DNA from 4 places in the Arthrobacter rhamnosi genome. Region 4 is predicted to be linked to each of the others. Evidence: riboswitches for the same ligand, from Rfam matches in the RefSeq annotation. Region 4 holds a riboswitch; each other region holds the start of a gene.
The links. Region 4 has a riboswitch for S-adenosylmethionine ahead of ACX80I_RS09605 (LLM class flavin-dependent oxidoreductase). Riboswitches for the same ligand answer to the same signal wherever they lie in the genome.

Region 1 (5,394 bases), on a different contig from region 4:
CGCAGACCACCACCCTGAACCCAGTGCTGAACGACCGGCCGTACTTCGATCTGACCTACCAGGTGCTGGGGATCGTCTTCGCCCTGGTGCCCGTGGCCCTCGTCCTGTTCCTGCTCAGCGGGCACGGCGTTCCGGCGTTCCGGCGCCTCGGGCTCACGCTTGACAGGCCCCTGCGCACCATCGGTCTCGGGATCGGGCTGGCGGCCGTCATCGGCGTCGGGACCCTCGGGGTGTATGCCGGCGGGCGGGAGCTCGGCATCACGACGGCCCTCGTCCTGGCCGCCCTGGACGCCTACTGGTGGACCGTCCCGGTCCTCGTCCTGTCGGCCGTCCGCCACGGGGTGCTGGAGGAGGTCCTCGTGGTGGGCTACCTCTTCCTCCGCCTGCGCGAGCTCGGCTGGTCCACGCCCGCCATCGTCCTCACGAGTGCCGTGCTGCGGGGCAGCTACCACCTCTACCAGGGGTTCGGACCCTTCGTCGGCAACGTGCTGATGGGCCTGCTGTTCGCCTGGTTCTACACGCGCACGCGCCGCGTCCTGCCGCTCGTCCTGGCGCACGCGCTCATCGACACGGCGGGCTTCGTGGGATTCGCGCTCCTCGGACCCGCCATCGGGATCGGCGGATGAATCGGGGGTGAATCGGCCGACGCCTCGGCCCACGAACTGCCCAGGGAAGGCTCACCTACGCTGATTTGCGCGCGAAAACCGTGACTAAATTATCGGCCGACCGCGGTGTTACCGTGATGTCCACCAGCACAACGGCGGCTCCGCCCAGGGGCTCCACCGGACCAGCCAGGAGGAATCATGAGCGTCGTCACCAGTGTCTCTGAGTGCAGTGTCCACAACTGTTCGTTCAACCACGAGGGCTGCACCGCCGTCGCGATCACAGTGTCCGGGAGCGAGGAACACGCGTCCTGTGCCACCTTCATCGACACCTCCATCAGTGGCGGCTTGCCGAAGATGCTCGCACACGTGGGCGCGTGCCAGCGCTCGGAGTGCACCTTCAACCACGACCTGCTGTGCGGCGCCCCGGCCGTCAAGGTGGGCCCCGGCGCCGACGCCGCCGACTGCCTCACCTACACCCACGCCTGACGGCGCCTCCGCCCGAGGCGCGGCAACAGGAAAGGGCCGGACGATTGTCCGGCCCTTTCCTGTTCAATTCTCAGCGACGTCAGATCTCGATGCGGCCGTCGGCGGTCTCGAAGGTCACGGACATGATGCCCGGAGTGCCGTTCGGGGCGATCCACTGGACCTTCACGCCGTCGAGCGTCTCCTCGACATCGGTGCCGAGCCACTCGGTCACCCGTTCCGACGAGCCCGCGATGGTCAGGCAGGCCAGTTTCACCGATGCCGGGCGCGCCTGGGAGGGGTGCAGGGCCTCGGTGCCCTCGTCCCAGCGGAGCAGGTAGGGGACCTGGGGATCCGCGATGAGCCCCTTGATGCCGATCTGCTGCCACGTCAGTTCCTGGCCGTCGGGGAACTTGCGGTTGCCGGGAACCGCGCTGCGGCCGAGGCGCTCCTCGAACGGGGCGAGGTCGTCCACGGCGACGCACCAGCCCATCCAGCCTCCGCCGGCCTCGGAGCGCGCGCGCACGGCCTGACCGAAGGGAGCCTTGGTCGACGCGGGGTGGTCGAGGACCTCCACGACCTCCAGGTACTGGCCGTTCACCAGGGGGAAGATCATGTTCCGGGTGCCGAAGCGCGGGTGCACGCCACCCTTCACGGGGTCCATCCCGAGGTTGGCCGCGATCCGGTCGGCAGTCGCAGCAAGTCCATCGGGTTCGCAGGCATATGAGACATGGTCCAATCGCATGCGGTTATCTTGGCACTAAGTGATGCACGTCTCGACTAAGGCTCGCCTTACTCCTGCTGGTCCTCCGATCGCGTCCCCGTCGCCCCTCCGCAGGCTGCTTCACGAGAGGTCATCCGGCTTGCCGGATCCGCTCCGATGGGTTTTCATGGGTGCAGGTCATGAGTGCCAGCACGAAGCCCCGGCTTGCTGGCCGGCAACCCTCCAACCGCGGTGGGGTGCCCCGGGTGAAGACCAGGTTCGGCGCTATTCCGGCGCCGTGCAAGCGCGGGCTCCTGCGGGAGCCGGTCTCCTGGAGCGGCACGCACCGGCCGGAGCACCGGACCAGGCGGGGCCCCTTCCGACAGGGAGCACCATGTCCAACGATTGGTCTTTCGAGACACGCCAGATCCACGCCGGCCAGACACCGGACGCAGCCACGGGAGCGCGTGCGCTGCCTATTTACCAGACGTCGTCGTTCGTCTTCCCGAGCGCCGAGAGTGCCGCCAACCGGTTCGCGCTGACGGAACTCGCTCCTATCTACACGCGCATCGGGAATCCCACGCAGGAGGCAGTGGAGACGAGGATCGCGAGCCTCGAGGGCGGAGCCGGCGCCCTGCTGCTCGCCTCGGGCCAGGCTGCCGAGACCTTCGCGGTGCTGAACATCGCGGAGGCGGGGGACCACATCGTGGCCAGCCCCAGCCTCTACGGCGGCACGTACAACCTCTTCAAGCACACGCTGAGGAAGTTCGGCATCGAGACCACCTTCGTGGAGGACCCGGACGACCTCGAGCAGTGGCGGAACGCCGTCCGGCCGAACACCAAGCTCTTCTTCGGCGAGGTCGTGTCCAACCCCCGGCAGGACGTCCTGGACATCGAGGGCATCAGCGCCGTCGCGCACGAGAACGGGCTTCCCCTGATCGTGGACAACACGCTGTCCACGCCGTACCTGATCCGGCCCATCGAATGGGGCGCGGACATCGTGGTGCACTCCGCGACGAAGTACCTCGGAGGTCACGGCAATGCCATCGCCGGGGTCATCGTCGATTCGGGGAACTTCGACTTCGCCCGGTACCCCGAGCGGTTCCCCGGGTTCAACACGCCGGACGAGAGCTACCACGGACTCGTCTATGCGCGGGACCTCGGTGTCGGCAGCGCACTCGGCGCGAACCTCGCGTACATCCTCAAGGCCCGTGTCCAGCTCCTGCGCGACCTCGGCTCCTCCGTCTCGCCGTTCAACGCCTTCCTCATCGCGCAGGGACTGGAGACCCTCAGCCTGCGCGTCGAGCGCCACGTGCAGAATGCGCAGGCGGTCGCCGAATGGCTGGAGGGGCACGACGACGTCGAGCGCGTCTCCTACGCCGGCCTGGCCTCGAGCCCCTGGTACGAGCGCGGCAGGAAGTACGGGCGGAACAGGGGGACGGGCGCGATCGTCAGCTTCGACATCGTCGGGGGACTGGAGGCCGGCAAGCGCTTCGTCGACGGACTGGAACTCCACTCGCACGTGGCGAACGTCGGCGACGTCCGCTCGCTCGTCATCCACCCGGCGTCGACGACGCACAGCCAGCTCGGGGCGGAGGCGCAGCTCACCGCGGGCGTGCGTCCGGGTCTCGTCCGCTTGTCCGTGGGCCTCGAGAACATCACCGACATCCTCGCCGACCTCGACGCGGGGTTCCGTGCCGCCAAAGGAGTCTAGCCCTTCGTGACCACCTACCCTCCTGCTCCGCTGCACCCCGGGATCGACGACGCGCGCCCTTCGGGGGACGGGCTCCTACGCGTCGCCCCGATCGGACCGCTGGCCCTCGAGACCGGAGGTGAGCTGCCGGACGTGCAGCTCGCCTTCGAGACCTGGGGCCGGCTGAACCGGGATGCCTCGAACGCGGTGCTCGTGCAGCATGCCCTGACCGGCAGCTCGCACGTGGCACGCGGCGCATCGGAGGAGGAGGGCTGGTGGGATTCGCTCGTGGGCCCCGGCCGCCCGGTGGACACCGACCGGTACTTCGTCGTGTCCGTCAACATGCTGGGAGGGTGCTACGGCTCGACGGGGCCGGCCAGCCTCGCACCCGACGGCACTCCCTGGGGATCGCGCTTCCCCTTCGTCACCATCCGCGACTCCGTCCGGGCCGAAGCCCTGCTCGCCGACCGGCTCGGCATCGAGCGGTGGCACTCGGTCCTCGGGGGGTCGATGGGAGGGGCGCGAGCGCTCGAGTGGGCACTGATGTACCCGCAGCGGGTGGAGCGGTGCGCCGTCATCGCCTGCACTGCCGCCAGTTCGGCCGAACAGATAGCGTTCGCCCAGGCGCAGTTGCAGGCAATCCGGCTGGACCCCGCCTATCGCGGCGGCGACTACTACGACGGCCCGCATCCGGATGCGGGCCTCGGGATCGCCCGGCGCATCGCCCACATCACCTACCGCTCGGAGCAGGAACTGGAAGCACGCTTCGGGCGCGCGGAGCAGGACGCCGAACAGCCCTTCGGTGCCGTCCTGCCCGCCGAGCGGGGCCGCTACCAGGTGGAGAGCTACCTCGACCACCAGGCGGACAAGCTCGTGGGCCGCTTCGACGCGAACAGCTACGTCATCCTGACCGAGGCGCTGATGAGCCACGATGCCGCGCGGGACCGCGGCAGCCTCGACGCGGCACTGGGGGAGGCCACGGCGGAGTTCTTCATCGCCGCCGTGGACTCGGACCGACTCTACTTCCCGGAGCAGTCGGAGCGGCTGGCCCGGGGGCTGCCCGGCGAGGTGCCCGTCCACATGATCTCCTCGCCGGTGGGCCACGATGCGTTCCTGACCCAGATCCACCAGCTCGACGCGCAACTCCGCTCCGCCTTCTACGCGGGCTAGCGGTTATCGGTTGGGTTTCCCCGGACGGGCACCTAGTCTTGGAGCTAAGCCTGCTTAGCAATCGGCGGCAGGCAGGTCTGAGGTAGACGCCCGGACTCGTCGACGGAAGATGAAGGGGAGCTGTTCATGGAACTGAGCACCATTGGCTGGAACCAGGAAGCACGCGACAAGATCCTGCTGGACTCGGACCGGGCACTGCAGGGCGCGGTCCGCGAGGCGGTCGAGACGATGGGCGGCAAGTCCCGCGAGGAGGTCTACGAGTTCCTCTTCCAGAAGCTGCAGCCGCAGTTCGTCGACTTCAAGCCCGGGCCGGACCTGAGCGCGTGCGCGGACGCGGTCGCCAATGGCGAGGTCTCGCTCGACAGCTAGTCGGCGGCACCCAGCGGTACCCGTCGGCTCCTGACGCGTGGGATGACAGGGGCGACCGACCCGCGGGCCGGTCGTTCCTGTCGTCCCGGCGGGAACGACGGCGGATCCCCACCGCAGGTGGCGCAGCAGCGCCGGCCGATCATGGTGCGCACCGTGCCGGGCTGCCGGGAAGGGGCGACGACGTCGCTAGTCGGCAGCACCCGGCGGCATGCCCGGGCCGAAAATGGGCGCAGCCTCCGGACGCTTGGCGAACACGCCGTCGCCCGACGACTGGTGCCGGAGGCGCCGCAGGACCCACGGCACGAAGTACTCGCGTGCCCACACGAAGTCCTCGGCGCGTGCCTCACGCCACGTCCGTGCCGGGAGCTCCTTGGGTTGCAGCGGCTCGAGGG
Region 2 (5,394 bases), on a different contig from region 4:
TCCTGGCCGATCGTCTTCGTCGGCCAGCTGATGGTGGCCCTGTGCTTCGCCGAACTGGCAGGGCGCTACCCTGTGGCCGGTTCGGTCTACAACTGGGCCAAGAGGCTCTCCTCCGGCACCGTCGCCTGGCTGGCCGGGTGGCTGTTGCTGATCTCCTCGATCATGGCCCTGGGCGCCGTGGCACTGGCCCTCCAGCTCACCCTGCCCCAGATCTGGTCCGGGTTCCAGGTCATCGGTGACGGCACCGGCACCTACGACTTCGCCCTCAACGGGGTGATGCTCGCGAGCATCATGATCGGCATCTCCACCCTCATCAATGCCTTCGGCGTGAAACTCATGACCAAGATCAACAGCGTGGGCGTCTTCGTCGAACTTGTCGCCGCGGTGTTGCTCATCCTCGCACTTGCCTGGCACGTGGTCCGCGGACCCGGCATCCTCTTCGAAACCCAGGGATTCGGGACGGACCACCCCCTGGGCTTCTTCGGAGTCTTCATCATCGGCGCCATGGCGTCGGGCTACGTGATGTACGGCTTCGATACCGCCAGCTCCCTCGGCGAGGAGACGAAGGACCCGAAGCGCACGGCCCCCAAGGCCATCCTGCGGGCGATCACCGCATCCTTCGTGCTGGGCGGTCTGATCCTGCTCACCGGGCTCCTCGCGGCCCCGGACCTGGATGATCCCAAGCTCGGCTCGGCCGACGGCGGCCTGCAGTACATCGTGCTCTCCGTGCTGGGCGGCCCCTTCGGCAAAGCCTTCCTGCTGTGCATCGTGGTGGCCGTCATGGTCTGCACGCTGGCCGTCCACGCCGCCGCCATCCGCATGATGTTCGCGATGGCCCGGGACAACAACCTTCCGTTCAGCCATTACCTGGGCAAGGTACACCCCGTCCGGAAGACCCCGACGGTCGCCGCCATAGTGATCGGCGTCATCGCGATCATCCCGCTGATCGTGAACGTCTCCCAGCCCGCCATCTTCACCATCCTCTCCAGCATCAGCATCGTCCTGATCTACCTCTCCTACCTGCTGGTGACCGTGCCCATGCTGCGCAACCGCCTGATGAGGAAGTGGCCGCTGCCCGATGACGGCACCGAGCCCGGCTTCAGCCTGGGAAAGTGGGGGCTGCCGGTGAACATCCTCGCGGTCCTGTGGGGCGGCGCCATGACAGTGAACCTCATCTGGCCACGCTCGGAGATCTACAACTCCGTGCCGCCGTTCGAGTGGTACCTGCAGTGGGGCGGGGTTCTCTTCGTCGCCGCCGTCATCCTCACCGGCGTCCTGATGTACCGGCTGAAGCTTCGGCACCGGACGGGTGTCCTCGCCGGGCACGCAGCCGCACCACCAGCACCTCCGACACAGGGCTCCACCGAGACGCGATCCCTGGCGTCCACCGAACGGGTCTAGGTCCGGCTGCCCACCCCGTCGCCTCCGACCCGGATTGTCCAGACACCGCGTGGACAATCCGGGTCGGAGCACTTCAACCGACGCTTTCCGGCTCGGTTGTCCGGACATCCTCCGGACAACCGAGCCGGCTCCGTCACCCTGGTGACAAGGGTGGCCACCCGTGGCTAGGCGAGTGTCGCGGAGCGGGCAAAGAGCCTGTTCGAGGCGATCTGCGCGCCGCGTCCCAGGGACTCGAGCTTCGCGGCGGCGATCTGCGGGTGGATCCTTCCGCCCAGCCCGCAGTCGGTGGAGGCCACGACATTCTCCCGACCGACGAGCGCGGCGAACCGCTCGATGCGCTGGGCGACCAGCTCGGGGTGCTCGACGACGTTGGTCGCGTGCGAGACGACGCCGGGAACCAGCACCTTTCCGGCAGGAAGGTCGACGTCCTGCCAGAGGGTCCATTCGTGTTCGTGGCGTGCGTTGGCTGCCTCGAAGGAGTACGAGCCGGCGTTGATACCCAGCACGAGGTCCACGATGTGGCGGAACCCGATGTCCGTGGTGTGCGGGCCGTGCCAGGATCCCCAGCAGACATGGAACCGGACCTGTTCCTCGGGTAGTCCCCGCAGCGCATAGTTCAGGGCGTCGACCCGGATCCGGGTGAACTTCTGGTAGTCCTCGATGGTGGGTTCGGGGTTGATCTGGTCCCAGTTCTCCGCGATGGACGGATCGTCGATCTGGACGACCAGGCCTGCGTCGACGATGGCCTTGTACTCCTCGCGCAGGACATCGGCCCAGGCGTAGATGAACTCCTCCTCGCTGGCGTAGTAGTCGTTGCCGATCCTGCTGGCGGACCCGGGCGAGAGGGCCGTGATGAATCCCGTCGGGATGTCCGCAGCAGCCAGGCCCGCTTTCAGGTTCGTGATGTCACTGGCCAGGGCAGCGTGTCCGGTGTAGGAGATCGGCCCGGTCGCGGACGGAAAGGCCGTCGCGTTCCTGCCGATCTGGATCCCGCTCTCGGGATCCTGGTAGGCCGCCGCGAAGCGGGTCCAGTCACGTCGGTCGGCGAACGATGTCAGCCTGATGGCACCGGGCTCGCTGAGGACGGGTTCGGCGAGGATCGGATTGAAATCCGTGAGTTCCAGGCCGGCGGTGCGCTGGAAGCTGTAGGTCCACCAGGCACCGTAGTCGACCGGGTTGGACATCGCCTTGCCGTACTCACCGTCGCCCGGGATCGTGATCCCGAACTCCTTCTGGCGCTGGACGAGGTCCACCACGGCGGTGGTGAGCAGCCCGTCGAATTCGGGTGTCCGCTCCAGGGTGAAGCCGTCCTCGGCAAAGGTCCGGGCGGCGTTGGCGGCGATCAGTTCCGGTGTGCGGGGCAGCGAGCCGGCGTGGCTGGTGGAGATGCGATCGAGGGTCATGATGCTTTCCTTTCCATCGGTCCTGCCATTAGCACCCTTCCGGACAGGAAATCCGGGGGAAGCTGCAGCGTCATGGAGGCAGGTCTCTCAGCTGCTCTGGATGGTGTGGCTTAGGGCTCTAAATCCACCGGTGACGCAGGCACGTCCCCTCCACAGCCAGGAGGCTGAGCACCAATCGGAGGGGCTGGCCCCATCATGGACGACGATTAGCGCGCCATAAAAACCAGGGGCGTAACATTCCGGAAAGATTTATGGGGGAGTCCCACCCTGCGGCCGATGAAATTCCCTGTTCTCGTGCCGGGAACAGTCGATAAGCGAACGGACGAACGAGGACGACAACGCTCGGGTGTTTACTTCGGGCACGATTGCGTGGTTATACTTCCAACAGCTTCATGAATTGTGACCGCCAAGCTCCGACTTGGTCACATACCAACCCCGCGCTCGGTGGGTGGTTCGGATGACGAAGCGGCCCGCATTCACCCCCCGGGGTACCTGGTGCGGGCAAGAGCTCCCGAAAGGACGCGGCCCCGTGCCGCCCGCCATGGCTGCAACCTCATCCATTGCCGATTCCCACTCCCAGGTTCCGCTGTCGGTCGTGAGCATTCACGACTACGAGGCACTGATGGCTCCGCGCGAGGCGTTCGTGGATTTCCTCCTCAGACCGCAGGGGGTTCCACGTGGCAGGGAGGACGCTGGTCCGCCTGCGCTGGCAGTCTGAGGAATGGCACGCACAAGCGGCCTCCTCCTGGATACCGACGTCGTCGTGGAGTTGCGGAGCCCACGCCCTTCCACGACTGTCGTCGATTTCCTCCAGCGGAGGCGACACTTCCGGATATTCGTCTCCGCCCTGACGATCGGGGAATTGCATCTGGTGAGCCGGGAGAACCAGCAATACCGGACGGTCGGCGCCTGGGTGCAGGAGTTCGTGAACTCCTACAGCTCCAACATTCTTCCCGTGGATTCTGATATCGCCGCTGTCTGGGGTCCGATGCTGAGCGACGCCGAGGTGTCCGCAGTCGATTCCCTCATTGCAGCGACTGCAATTCACAAGAGTCTTTCCATTGTGTCGGGAAATGTGGAGGTCTACCGGAAATTCGCGGTGTCGGCCATCAATCCCTGGATTCCGGAAGCGCATGCGGTTGGGGCGCCACCGCTCCCGCCCTCCCGGACGGGACCGGCGACGCAGTCCCTGTAGATCCGTCCGACCCCGAACCCTGACCATTTCTGCCGAAGGAGCAGCTTCGATGAGTACCGGTGACGCCGGCTGTACGGCCACTTCCCAAATCCATGCAGGGTATGAACCGCAGGCCCCCTACCGGCCCGTGGCAGTCCCCATCTATCAGACCGCGGCGTACGAGTTTCCGGACTACGCGTCGGCCCGGCGCATGTTCGCGCTCAAGGAACCCGGCTTCACCTACACGCGGACCGGCAACCCGACCGTCGCCGTGCTGGAGCAGCGGATCGCCGCGCTCGACGGCGGCGTGGCCGCGCTGGCAACGGCGACCGGGCAGGCAGCGGTCGCCGTCGCCCTGTTGTCGCTGGTCCGCGGCGGGCAGCACATCGTGGCCTCGTCGAAGCTGTACGGGGGGACGGTGGACCTGCTCACCGACACCTTCGACGATTTCGGGATCGCGGTCAGCTTCGCCGACCCGGCCGATCCCGGTGCCTGGCAAGCCGCTGTACGCCCTACGACGCGGGCCTTCCTGACCGAATCCATCGGCAATCCGCTGGCCACGCTGCAGGACCTGCCGGCGATCGCCGCGGTCGCCCATGCCGCCGGGGTGCCGCTGGTGGTGGACAACACCCTGGCGACCCCGGCCCTGTTCCGGCCGCTGGATCACGGGGCCGACATCGTGGTGTATTCGGCCACGAAGTTCCTCGGCGGGCACGGGAGCACCCTCGCAGGTGCCGTGGTCGACGGCGGGCGCTTCGACTTCTCCGCCTACCCGGACCGGTGGCCGCAGCTCACACGGCCGAAACGCCGGTACGGCGGGGAGATCCTGTGGGAACGCCACGGCCACGGCGCGTACCTGGCCCTCGCGCGCAGCAAGTACCTCCACGACCTGGGCCCCTCGCTCGCTCCGGGCAGCGCCGCGCAGATCCTGCAGGGGCTGGAGACCCTGGACATCCGGGTAGCCCGGCACGCCCAGAACACCCGCGAGGTCATCCGGTTCCTGGCCGGCCACCCGGCCGTCGCCGCGGTGCACCACCCCTCCGTTCCGGGCCACCCGCAGGCCGGACTCGCGGCCCGGGACTTCCCGCGAGGAGCCGGCAGTGTGTTCTCCTTCGACCTGGCCGCCGAGCCCGGGCAGGTCGGGGCCTTCATCGATCGGCTCCGGTTGTTCAAGCTGGTGGCCAATGTGGGGGACACCCGGTCCCTGGTCGCACACCCGGCAGCGATGACGCACTGCCGGCTCACCCCCGGACAGCGTGCAGCCGCCGGGATCGCGGAGACCACCATCCGGCTCTCCGTCGGACTGGAGACCGCGGCGGACCTCGTCGCGGACCTGGACCTCGCCCTGGCCCCGCTGGGCTTCGAGGAACCCGCGGCTACTTTTCCGGCGGCAGGGGCCCCTGCCGTCTACGCAGG
Region 3 (5,394 bases), on a different contig from region 4:
GCTGCCGCGAGGGACAGGGTGAAGATGATGGCACTGTTGCCGATGCCGGTTCCCGTGACGGCGCGGGCGAGGGGTTGCGCTGCGGCGAGGAAGATGATGAACGGGATCGGCCGGAAGATGTTCACGATGATGTTCAGGGTGCCGAACACGGCCCGGTTGCCGAGGATGCTGCCGGCCCTGGTGGTGTAGAGACCGATGCCCAGCAGGAGCCCTCCGAGACCTCCGAAGAGGAGACTGAGGCCCACGATGTACAGGGTCTCGTAGGTGGCTTCCCACAGTTGGGGTGTCAGGGGGATGAGGTCTTCCATCAGGCGAGTTCCTTCACGGTGATACGGCCGGCCATGTGGTGCAGGGTCGCGTCGATGACGCTGTCCGCTCCGGTGAGCGCGAGGGTGAGATGCCCGAAGGCGCGGCCCCGGATGTCGTTGATGCCGCCGTAGATCAGTTCGAATTCGATGCCGGCAGCGGCCAGTTCGAGGAACACGGATGCCTGCGAGGAGTCGCCGTCGCGGAAGGAGAAGGTGACGATCCGCCCTCGGTGCCTCTCCCGTAGTGCTGCCAGTTCATCAGGTGCGGGGATGCCGCGGACCACGGTGGAGACGAACCGTTGCGACGATGCTTCACGGGGGTTGGAGAACACGTCGAAGACGTCGCCCTGCTCCACGATCCGCCCACGGTCCATCACCGCTACTTTGGTGGCGAGTGTCTGGATGACGTCCATCTCGTGCGTGATGACCACGATGGTGATGCCGAGTTCCTCGTTGACCCGGCGCAGGAGGCGGAGTACCTCATGGGTGGTCTCGGGATCGAGGGCCGAGGTGGCCTCATCGGCGAGGAGGATCTTGGGTGAGGTCGCCAAGGCGCGGGCGATGCCGACGCGCTGCTTCTGGCCGCCGGAGAGCTGCTCCGGGTAGTTCGATGCCTTGTCCGCGAGTCCCACGAAGTCGAGGAGTTCGGTCACGCGGGCCTGGATCTCGTCCCTGGTCCTGCCGGCGACCCGCAGGGGGTAGGCCACGTTGTTCCAGACCGTCTTGGCGCTGAAAAGGTTGAACTGCTGGAAGATCATGCCGATGTCCAGGCGCAGTGTGCGTAGCTGGCGGTCCGGGACGTTCGTGACCTGGTGCCCGTCGACGATGATGTCGCCGCTGGACGCCTTCTCGAGGGCGTTGATCAGACGGACGAGGGTGCTTTTGCCCGCCCCGGAGTACCCGATGATGCCGTAGATCTCCCCCGCCTCGATGTCGAGGCTGACGTTGTCGATGGCATGGACGAGGGGTTCGCCGCGGCGCCCCGGGGGGAAGCTCTTCGTGACGTTCCGCAGTGAGATGAGTGGCATCGTGTTCCTAGCTGAGGGGATGCGTGTGGCCGGTCAGGATCACCGACCGGCCACACGCGGGAGAGACGGCTGATCAGCCCTGGGCGCGGGTGTCTTCCTCGACGGTGTCGAGCGACGTCTTCAGCTCGTCCACCGGCACCTTCAGGAACTCAGCGGTTCCGCCCGAGGTCTCCTGCACGGCGTCGAGGACCTCCTGGTTCTCCTGGTAGATGCTCACCAGCTTCTGGTAGGTCTCGTTGTTCTCCTCACCGGCGCGTGAGGCGAAGATGTTGACGTAGGCAGCGGCGGCTGGATCGGTCGGGTCATCCTTGGCGATGGCGTCGTCGAAGTTCAGGCCGGCGTCCTGCACGAAGTCGTTGTTGATGATCGCAGCGGCGACGTCCGGAAGGGAGGTCGGCGTCAGTGATGCCTCGAGGGTCGTGACGGTCACCTTGGATTCCGCCTCGTCGACGTCATCGATGGTGGAGAAGGCGCTGCCGCCGTCCTTGAGGGTGACCAGGCCGGCCGACTGGAGGACGAGCAGGCCGCGCGCGAGGTTGCTCTCATCGTTCGGCACGGCGACGGTGGACCCCTCGGGGATTTCCTCCACCGACTTGTACTTCGTGGAGTAGAGACCCAGCGGGTAGATGGCGGTCGATCCTACGGGGGTGAGGTCCTCGCCGCTGGAGACGTTGTAGCGGGCGAGGTAGACGAGGTGCTGGAACTGGTTGAGGTCCAGCTCGCCTTCCGTCAGCGCAGGGTTGGGCTGCGTGTATTCGGCGAAGTCGACGACCTCGAGGTCGATGCCTTCCTCGGCGGCCGCGTCGGTCAGCACAGCCCACTCCGGGTCGCTTGCACCCACGACTCCCAGGCGGACGGTCTCATTGCCTCCCTCGGAGGCCTCCGAGGAGCCACAGGCAACGGTGAAGGCGAGGAACGGGACGACGGCGGCTGCCAGGAGCTTGCGGGAGTTGATCATATTTTCTTTCCTTCGGACGGGTACCTGCTGAGCGGACGGCTCAGCGACAGGGGAATCGGGACGGAAGCAGACAGCAGTCACGCAGCGGTACTGACGGACAGCTCAGGCTGCTCGGACGTGTTTCTACTGGACTGACATGCTCGCTCACTGGATGCTGCGGGCGTTCTCCGGCAGGGCTTCGGAGAAGCACCGCGGGAATCGCCGTACTTGCCGTCCGGAGTATCCCGGCGGCCGAATCTTCACCTGGAGCACCCCACTACGGGAGAGGGTTGCTGTCCAACCGGCCAGGGCCCATGGCTGGAACTCTTGATTCTTCTGGGAACGCTAGGCGACAGGATCGAACAGGGTCAAAACGACCGTGACCCGGCGCGTCATATTCGACGACCCGCTCCCGTACCGGAGGGCGCGCCGCCCCGACGAAGACCGTCAGGTCGGGCTCGACCCGAACCAGACCCGCACGGTGAGCCCACCCCCGGGAGTCTGGTCGAAGGTGAGGCGCCCGCCGTGCGCCTGGGCGATGCGCACGCACGTCGCCAGCCCTATCCCGGTACCGGACGGATCGCCCTCACGCCCGAGCCGCACCAGCGGCTCGAGCACGCGGTCGTACTCCTCGGGCGGGATGCCTTTCCCGTTGTCGGCGACGTCGAGGCGCCAGAACTCCGCGATGCCGGTGCCCGTGATGTGCACTTCCGGCGGGACGCCCGGACGCGCGTAGGCCACGGCGTTGGCCACCAGGTTCTGGATGAGGACCCGGAGCTGCTCGCGGTCGGCGTGGCCGTGGAAGTCCCCGACCGTGATCTGTACGCCGTCGACGTGGTGTCCCAGATCGTCGACGGCGGCCGCGACGGCTTCGGCGAGGGAGACGGTCTCGAGGTGCGCCGCGCCGCCCACGCGCGAGTAGCCGAGCAGGTTCTCGACCATGGAGGACATCCGGAGGGCGCTCGCTCCGATGCGCTTGAAGTACGTGCCCGCCGGACCCTCCTGGAGCGCCGGCTCGTCCTCGGCGAGCTCCGCGAGGCCGACGACGTTGGTCAGCGGTCCCCGGAGGTCATGGCTGATCCGGCCGGCGAATTCGCCCAGCAGTTCGTTGCTGCGCTGCAGCTCGGACACCGTGGCGTCCAGCTGACGGGTGCGCAGCTGGAGGTCGAGGACGTCGACGACCTGCGCGGCCAGCGTCTCGAGCCCCGCGGCCTGCTGGTCTGTGAGGTTCCCGGGCTTCTCGTCGAAGATGCAGAGGGTGCCGAGCGGCACGCCGTCCTTCGTCAGGAGCGGGGTGGTGGCGTAGAAACGGACGGCGCCGAAGCGGCCGTCGACGAAGGGATTCGCACGGAAGCGAGGGTCCTCGGTGCAGTCCGCGACCACCACGGTGTGGCCGTACTTGAGGACCTGCCCGCACAGCGAATCCTCCCGGGCGCACATGAGGGGTTCGAGTCCCTGGGCGGCGATCTGGTGGAACTCGTCCTCCGTGATCACGTTGATGGCGCCGTACTGGGCGTTGCAGAGGTGGACGGCCAGGGCCACGAGGTTCTGCAGGGCGGCGGGGGCGTTCGCGGGAGCGGCCGGCCGCGGCATGGACCCGACGGAGCCCGCTTCGCCCAGGGCCATGCCCAGCCCGTACTGCGAGAGCAGTTCGGCGTGCTCCGAGCCCCGCGCCGTCCGTCGTCCGGATGCCTGATCGGTCATGACTCCACGTCCTCCCAGTAGCCGTGTGCAGTGATCTGCCTCCTAGGGTAGACCCCGGGCCCCACGCGCACAGCGAACACCGGGCCCGCCCGCGAGGTGCCGCTCCGGGATCGGGGACAATGGAGGTGTGGTCCTGTCAACCGAATCCCCCGTCCTCGACGCCGATGCCGTCCGCCGCGAGGCCGGACGCCGTCGTACCTTCGCCGTCATCTCCCACCCTGACGCCGGGAAGTCCACCCTCACGGAAGCCCTGGCTCTCCTCGCCCGCGCCATCCAGGACGCCGGTGTCACCCACGGCAAGTCGAGCCGCCATGCCACCGTGTCCGACTGGATGGGCATCGAGCAGGAGCGCGGTATCTCGATCAGCTCGGCGGCACTCCAGCTGACCTATCGCGACACCATCCTCAACGTCGTCGACACCCCGGGTCACGCCGACTTCTCCGAGGACACCTACCGTGTCCTCGCCGCCGTCGATTCCGCCGTCATGCTGATCGATGCAGCGAAGGGGTTCGAGCCCCAGACCGTGAAACTGCTGGCCGTCTGCAAGCAGCGCAACATCCCCATCATCACGGTGATCAACAAGTGGGACCGGCCGGGCCTGGACGCCCTCGGCCTGATCGACGACGTCGGCGAGCGCACCGGAATGACACCGGTCCCGTTGACCTGGCCGGCCGGGATCGCAGGCGACTTCCAGGGCCTGCTGGACCTGCGGGCGCGGCGGGCCATCGCGCTCGAGGCCGTCGAGGCGGGAGCGCATGCCGCCGAGGAGACGGAGGTCGACATCGATGCCCTCGACTCTCGTGACGCCGGCGCCTGGCTGGACGCGCGCGAGGAAGCCGGCCTCGTGGAGTCCTCGAACGGCTCGTTCGACCGGGAGGAATTCGAGGCGGCACGCCAGACGCCGGTCCTCTTCGCGGCGGCGGCCAAGAACTTCGGCGTCTCGCAGCTCCTCGACATCCTCGTGGATGTTGCTCCCTCCCCGAGCCCGCGCCCCTCGAAGGAGGACGAGCCGAGGCCCATCGACGCGCCGATGTCCGGCTTCGTCTTCAAGGTGCAGGCCGGCCAGGACAGTGCACACCGCGATCACATCGCCTACCTCCGCATCTGCTCGGGTACGTTCGAGCGCGGCATGGTCATCACCAACCAGCGCACCGGAAAGCCGTTCGCCACGAAGTACGCGCACCGTGTCCTCGGCCGCAGCCGCGAAGTGGTGGACACCGCCTGGCCGGGCGACGTCGTCGGCCTCGTCAACGCGACGAGCCTCCGCGTGGGTGACAGCCTGTTCGCCGAGCAGCCGGTGCAGTTCCCGGACATCCCGCGCTTCTCACCCGAGTTGTTCGCCGTCGCACGGGCCAAGGATCCCGGACGGTACAAGCAGTTCCGCCGTGGCATCGAGCAGCTCGAGCACGAGGGCGTG
Region 4 (5,394 bases):
TGTCCGTGGTGTTCTCGGTGCCGACTGCGATGAAGCCCATGACCATGTCCTTGTCTCGAAGTAAGAGAACGTTCGTTCTCTCTCGGTGATCCCATCGTATAGAACGATCGTTCTCCCTACAAGTAGAATGGGTGCATGGATATTTCCGAGGCCCGCTCCCGCATCGTGGCGACCGCCGACGAGCTCTACAATGCGAAGGGAATCCAGGCCGTCGGCATGGACGAGCTGCGCACGGCGGCAGGCGTCTCGCTGAAGAAGCTGTACCAGGAGTTCCCGTCGAAGGGCAGCATCGTCCTGGCGGTGCTCGAACGTCGGCACCGGTCCTGGACGGAAGGACTGGATGCGACGGTGCGGCAGGCCTCGACGCCGCGTGCACGGCTCCTCGCGATCTTCGACTTCCTTGCGCAGTGGTTCGACCAGGATTCCTTCCGCGGATGCGGCTTCATCAACAGCTTCGCGGAACTCGGAGCCGTCAGCCCGGACGTCGCGGAGTACGCCCGGAAGCACAAGGCATCCTTCCAGGACTACGTCGGACGCCTGGCGGAGGAGGCAGGGGCGCCGTCGTACCTCGCGGCGCAGCTGTCGATCCTTGCGGAGGGCGCGCAGACGACGGCGGCCATCGCCGGGACCCCGGAAGCGGCAGGGCAGGCGCGTCGGGCGGCCGAGGTGCTCATCGATGTGGCGCTGGCTGAGGGGCCGGACGCGCGAGCTAGTTCACCAGGTCCTGGTACTCGGGGTGGTCCTCGATGAAGGCCGCCACGAACTCGCACTGCGGGACCACGGTGAGGTGCTGCGCACGGGCGTCGTCGAGCGCGTACCGGATCAGGGTGCTGCCGATGCCATGGCCCTCGACCTCTTCGTCGACCACCGTGTGCGTGAAGACGATGGTGTTCCCGGACCGTTCGTACGCCGCCATGCCTGCAGGGTCGCCGTCGAGGTTCGCGATGTAGCGGCTCTTCGCCTCGTTGTTCGTAACCTGGATCGCGCTGTTCTCGAAGCTCATGCTGTCACCTTCGCATTCACCACGAGAACGGGTCAACGCCCCGTCCCGGCGGTCCTGTGCTAGTCCCGCGACGCCGGTCTCGTAGCCTGTCCGGTCGTGCTGCCATCGAGCAGCCATGCGAGCGCTTCGGTCTCGGAGCAGAAATAGCGAGTGACGGTGGGGGAGCGGTGCGAGAACCCCGACATCACCTCGTCGACGACGTCCTCACCCACGACGGCGACCTTCGAGAACCCGCGGTAGGCAGCCATTCCCACGCGTGCCTCCGGGGTGATCCCGGTGATGCCGTGCATGTGGACCAGGAGCGGCAGTGCGGTGGGACCGTGGAATTCCGCCAGGGCGCGGGCGGCGGCAACGGCATGCGCATAGGTGATCTCGACGCCGCGCTTCCACCGAAGCCTCAGGATTCCCCTGTCGAGGTGCGCACTGAATGGGTCCATCAAGGTCCTTTACCGAGCATGAGCAGTAGCTTGACAGCGTAGCAAGGTGGACTTCCTGGTTCTGCCTCTTTTTCGGTTGTCCGATTCCACCCGTGCTCTTCGGGCTCCCGGCGCAATGCGGGCTGTAGCGTCTGATCCATGACACTGAGCATTCTGGTAACCGGCGCGAGCCGCGGGATCGGCGCCGCCATCGCCCATGAGCTGGCCGGACGGGGGCACCGCATCGCCGTGCATGCAGGACGTGATGCGACCGCGGCCCTGGCGGTCCGCGATGCCCTGCCGGGCGCAGGTCACTCCGTCGTCGTCGGCGATGTCGCCGATCCGGAGGAGTGCGTGCGGATCGTCGATGAAACCGTGCGGGAACTCGGTGGGGTCGACGTCCTCGTGAACAATGCGGGGATCTTCGAGGCGCATCCGGTTGCCCGGGCGTCCTTCGACGACTGGCAGCATGCCTGGCGCCGCACCCTCGCCGTCAACCTGCTGGGGCCGGCGAACCTGGCCTGGCTCGTGGCGCGCCACCTGCTGGACCGGCCCTCCGGCCCCGAGGGCGGTCGGCTGATCAGCGTGGGCTCCCGCGGCGCCTACCGGGGTGAGCCCCTCACCCCTGCCTACGGGGCGAGCAAGGCTGCGCTGCACTCCATGACCCAGTCGCTGGCCGTCGCGCTCGCACCCTCCGGCATCCTCTCGGCGGCGGTCGCGCCCGGCTTCGTCGAGACGGACATGGGACGGTCGGTGCTCGACAGTCCGGAGGGCGACGCTGTCCGGGCACAGAGTCCGTTCAACCGCGTGGCGACGCCGGAGGAGGTGGCGCAGACCGCGGCATGGCTCGCCACGGATGCTCCGCTCTGGGTCAGCGGCACCGTGGTCGACGTGAATGGGGCGTCCTACCTCCGCTGATGCTGTGCTGCACGTGAGGCATTGCCGATCGTGACGCACTGTGACGGGTGCATATGGACGCCGGCGCGGACGGGCATCTAGGCTCATTCCCAGAATCAAGAGTTCCAACGTCAAACCCTGGTTTGTTGGACGGCAACCCTCTCGCTGTAGCGGGGTGCCCCAGGTGAGGATTCGGCCCGGCATGCACCATGCGGGCAAGTATGGCGCTTCCCTCATGGCAGTGCCCTGACATGAGGATTTTCCATGCCCGCATCACCGCGCCATATCCGCTTCAATGCCTTCGACATGAACTGCGTGGGCCACCAGTCGCCGGGCCTGTGGCGGCACCCGGACGATCAGTCGTGGCGCTACAAGGACCTGCGGTACTGGGCCGACCTCGCCAAGACCCTGGAGAAGGGCCTGTTCGACGGCATCTTCATCGCCGACGTGCTCGGCACCTACGACGTCTACGGCGGTTCCAACGAGGCCACGCTGCGCCAGGGGACGCAGACGCCGGTCAACGATCCGTTCCTGCTCGTCTCCGCCATGGCGCTCGTCACGGAGCACCTCGGCTTCGGGGTCACGGCGGGCACCGCGTACGAGCACCCCTACCCGTTCGCACGCAGGCTCTCCACGCTCGACCACCTCACCAATGGCAGGGTCGGCTGGAACGTGGTCACCGGCTACCTTCCCTCCGCCGCGCGGAACATGGGCAACGAGGACCAGCTCGAGCACGACGAGCGCTACAACCACGCGGACGAGTACCTCGAGGTGCTCTACAAGCTGCTCGAGGGGTCCTGGGAGGACGACGCCGTGATCCGGGACCGCGAGACCGGGGTCTTCACCGACCCGGCGAAGGTCCACGACATCAACCACGACGGCAAGTACTTCACGGTCCCGGGGATCCACCTCAGCGAGCCCTCGCCGCAGCGCACCCCGGTCATCTTCCAGGCGGGGGCCTCCTCCCGCGGTATCGCCTTTGCAGCAGGGAACGCCGAGGCGGTCTTCGTGGGTGCACCGTCGAAGGCGATCCTGAAGGATGTCGTGAAGAAGATCCGGGACGCCGTCGAGGCCGAGGGGCGTGACCGCTACTCCGTGCGGATCTACACCCTGCTCACCGTCATCACCGACGAGACCGAGGAGAAGGCCCAGGCGAAGCACGCCGAGTACCAGAAGTACGTCAGCTACGAGGGAGCGCTCGTGCTCGTCTCCGGCTGGTTCGGCGTCGACCTGTCCGTCTACGCTCCCGATGAGCCGCTCGGCAATGTGAAGTCCAACGCCATCCACTCGGCCGTCGCCACCTTCCAGAAGGTGAACGACGACGGCAAACCCTGGACCGTGCGGGACATCGCCGAATGGGGCGGTATGGGTGGGCTCGGTCCGCGCATCGTCGGTTCAGGCGCTCAGGTTGCGGACGAGCTTCAGGCGTGGGTCGAGGAGACCGACGTCGACGGCTTCAACCTGGCGTACGCCATCACCCCCGGATCCTTCGAGGACGTCATCGAGTACGTGGTCCCCGAGCTGCAGAAGCGTGGCGCCTATCCCACGGAGTACGTCGAGGGAACCCTGCGCAACAAGCTGTTCGGCAAGGGCGACCGTCTCCCCGAGGAGCACCGCGGAGCGCGCTTCCGGCTCGAATCCGTCCGCCCCTGATGCCGCACTGATCTGACACGGCCCGCCGGATTCCCGGCGGCCGAACCTGCAGCACGCCCATCCCATCGACGTTGCCCCACCGCGTCCTGCCCAAGGAACTCCATGATCTCGCTTCGACACCTGACCAAGACCTACGGTCGTGGGCACGCTGCCGTCACCGTGCTCGACCACCTCGATTTCGAGGTGCCCACTGGCCGCATCGCTGCCGTCGTCGGGCCGAGCGGTGCAGGCAAGAGCACCCTCGCCCAGTGCATCAACCTGCTCGAACGTCCCACGTCGGGGGCCGTCGTCGTCAATGGCGAGGAGCTGTCGGGCCTGCCGGAGAAGCGTCTGCGTGAGGCGCGCCGCCGTATCGGCACGGTGTTCCAGTCCTCGAGCCTGCTCAGCCGCCGGACCGCCGCGGAGAACATCGCCCTGCCCCTCGAATACCTCGGTGTCACTCCTGGCGAGGCGCGGGCCCGTGTTGCCGAGTTACTGGACCGGGTGGGGTTGTCGGACAAGGCCGGCCACTACCCGTTCCAGCTCTCCGGCGGCCAGGCGCAGCGCGTGGGAATCGCTCGGGCGCTCGCGCTGCGGCCGTCCATCCTCCTGGCGGACGAGGCGACCTCGGGGCTCGATCCGGAGACCACCCGATCCGTCGTCGGCCTCATCCGTCAGCTGCGCAACGACCTCGACCTCACCGTCGTCTTCATCACGCACGAGATGGACACCGTGCGGCAGGTCGCCGACACGGTGGCGCGGCTGGACCACGGTCGCATCGTCGAGCAGGGCGACCTCGTGGAACTCCTGACCTCGCACGATTCCCTCCTCGGGCGGTCGCTGCAGCCCCGGCGCGGCCATGCCGGGCCGGAGGCCGGAACCCGTACCTGGTACGTAACCTATGACTCGACCGATGTGCCCGGAGACTGGATCCAGCGGCTCACCGGGGACCTCGGTGCCGTGGTGCATCTTCTGGGCGCCTCCGTCGAGACGGTCCACGGTGTCAACACCGGGAGCGCGACGCTCGGCATCGGAACCGACGACGACGTCCGGGTCCAGGGTGTGCTTGCACGCTACGGACTCAGCGGAACGCCCGACGGCGGTGGAGGCGGCCAGTCGCACCAGCTCCTTCCGGCCGCGGCCGTGCTGGAGGACGTGGCATGAGCGCCCTCATTCTTCCCCGCGCCGACGTCCCCTTCAACGACCTGCCGGCGCTGCTGCTGCCCGCCTATGGCGAGACCTTGACGATGGTCGGCGTCGTCATGGCTGTAGTCCTCGTCCTCGGCACGCCCCTCGGAGTCCTCCTCCACAACGTCGCGCCCGGTGGCCTCTACGAACGCCCCGCACTCCACGCGGCACTGAGCTGGATCATCAGCATCGGACGATCGCTTCCGTTCCTGATCCTCATGGCGGCCATTGTTCCGTTCACCCGCTTCATCACCGGCA

Region 1: linked by a shared signal. The riboswitch ahead of ACX80I_RS14170 (bifunctional o-acetylhomoserine/o-acetylserine sulfhydrylase) and the one ahead of ACX80I_RS09605 (LLM class flavin-dependent oxidoreductase) in region 4 are both predicted to bind S-adenosylmethionine.
Region 2: linked by a shared signal. The riboswitch ahead of ACX80I_RS11120 (PIN domain-containing protein) and the one ahead of ACX80I_RS09605 (LLM class flavin-dependent oxidoreductase) in region 4 are both predicted to bind S-adenosylmethionine.
Region 3: linked by a shared signal. The riboswitch ahead of ACX80I_RS04875 (MetQ/NlpA family ABC transporter substrate-binding protein) and the one ahead of ACX80I_RS09605 (LLM class flavin-dependent oxidoreductase) in region 4 are both predicted to bind S-adenosylmethionine.

Annotation. Positions count from the first base shown of each region.
Region 1 is NZ_JBTNDT010000007.1:142,421-147,814, forward strand. Features, by position in the region: gene ACX80I_RS14155 (CPBP family intramembrane glutamic endopeptidase) at 1-626, shown strand, start outside; gene ACX80I_RS14160 (DUF1540 domain-containing protein) at 804-1,091, shown strand; gene ACX80I_RS14165 (VOC family protein) at 1,171-1,812, opposite strand; SAM riboswitch class IV at 1,967-2,083, shown strand; gene ACX80I_RS14170 (bifunctional o-acetylhomoserine/o-acetylserine sulfhydrylase) at 2,165-3,484, shown strand; gene metX (homoserine O-acetyltransferase MetX) at 3,491-4,633, shown strand; gene ACX80I_RS14180 (hypothetical protein) at 4,760-5,002, shown strand; gene ACX80I_RS14185 (SGNH/GDSL hydrolase family protein) at 5,189-5,394, opposite strand, start outside.
Region 2 is NZ_JBTNDT010000005.1:19,647-25,040, reverse strand. Features, by position in the region: gene ACX80I_RS11130 (APC family permease) at 1-1,401, shown strand, start outside; gene ACX80I_RS11125 (cobalamin-independent methionine synthase II family protein) at 1,566-2,804, opposite strand; SAM riboswitch class IV at 3,193-3,318, shown strand; gene ACX80I_RS11120 (PIN domain-containing protein) at 3,526-3,999, shown strand; gene ACX80I_RS11115 (O-acetylhomoserine aminocarboxypropyltransferase/cysteine synthase family protein) at 4,049-5,394, shown strand, end outside.
Region 3 is NZ_JBTNDT010000002.1:110,831-116,224, forward strand. Features, by position in the region: gene ACX80I_RS04865 (methionine ABC transporter permease) at 1-308, opposite strand, end outside; gene ACX80I_RS04870 (methionine ABC transporter ATP-binding protein) at 308-1,336, opposite strand; gene ACX80I_RS04875 (MetQ/NlpA family ABC transporter substrate-binding protein) at 1,410-2,294, opposite strand; SAM riboswitch class IV at 2,493-2,606, opposite strand; gene ACX80I_RS04880 (GAF domain-containing sensor histidine kinase) at 2,721-3,977, opposite strand; gene ACX80I_RS04885 (peptide chain release factor 3) at 4,105-5,394, shown strand, end outside.
Region 4 is NZ_JBTNDT010000004.1:150,686-156,079, forward strand. Features, by position in the region: gene ACX80I_RS09580 (alpha/beta fold hydrolase) at 1-40, opposite strand, end outside; gene ACX80I_RS09585 (TetR/AcrR family transcriptional regulator) at 136-750, shown strand; gene ACX80I_RS09590 (GNAT family N-acetyltransferase) at 710-1,003, opposite strand; gene ACX80I_RS09595 (DUF7793 family protein) at 1,063-1,440, opposite strand; gene ACX80I_RS09600 (SDR family NAD(P)-dependent oxidoreductase) at 1,579-2,337, shown strand; SAM riboswitch class IV at 2,431-2,544, shown strand; gene ACX80I_RS09605 (LLM class flavin-dependent oxidoreductase) at 2,581-3,969, shown strand; gene ACX80I_RS09610 (methionine ABC transporter ATP-binding protein) at 4,072-5,112, shown strand; gene ACX80I_RS09615 (methionine ABC transporter permease) at 5,109-5,394, shown strand, end outside.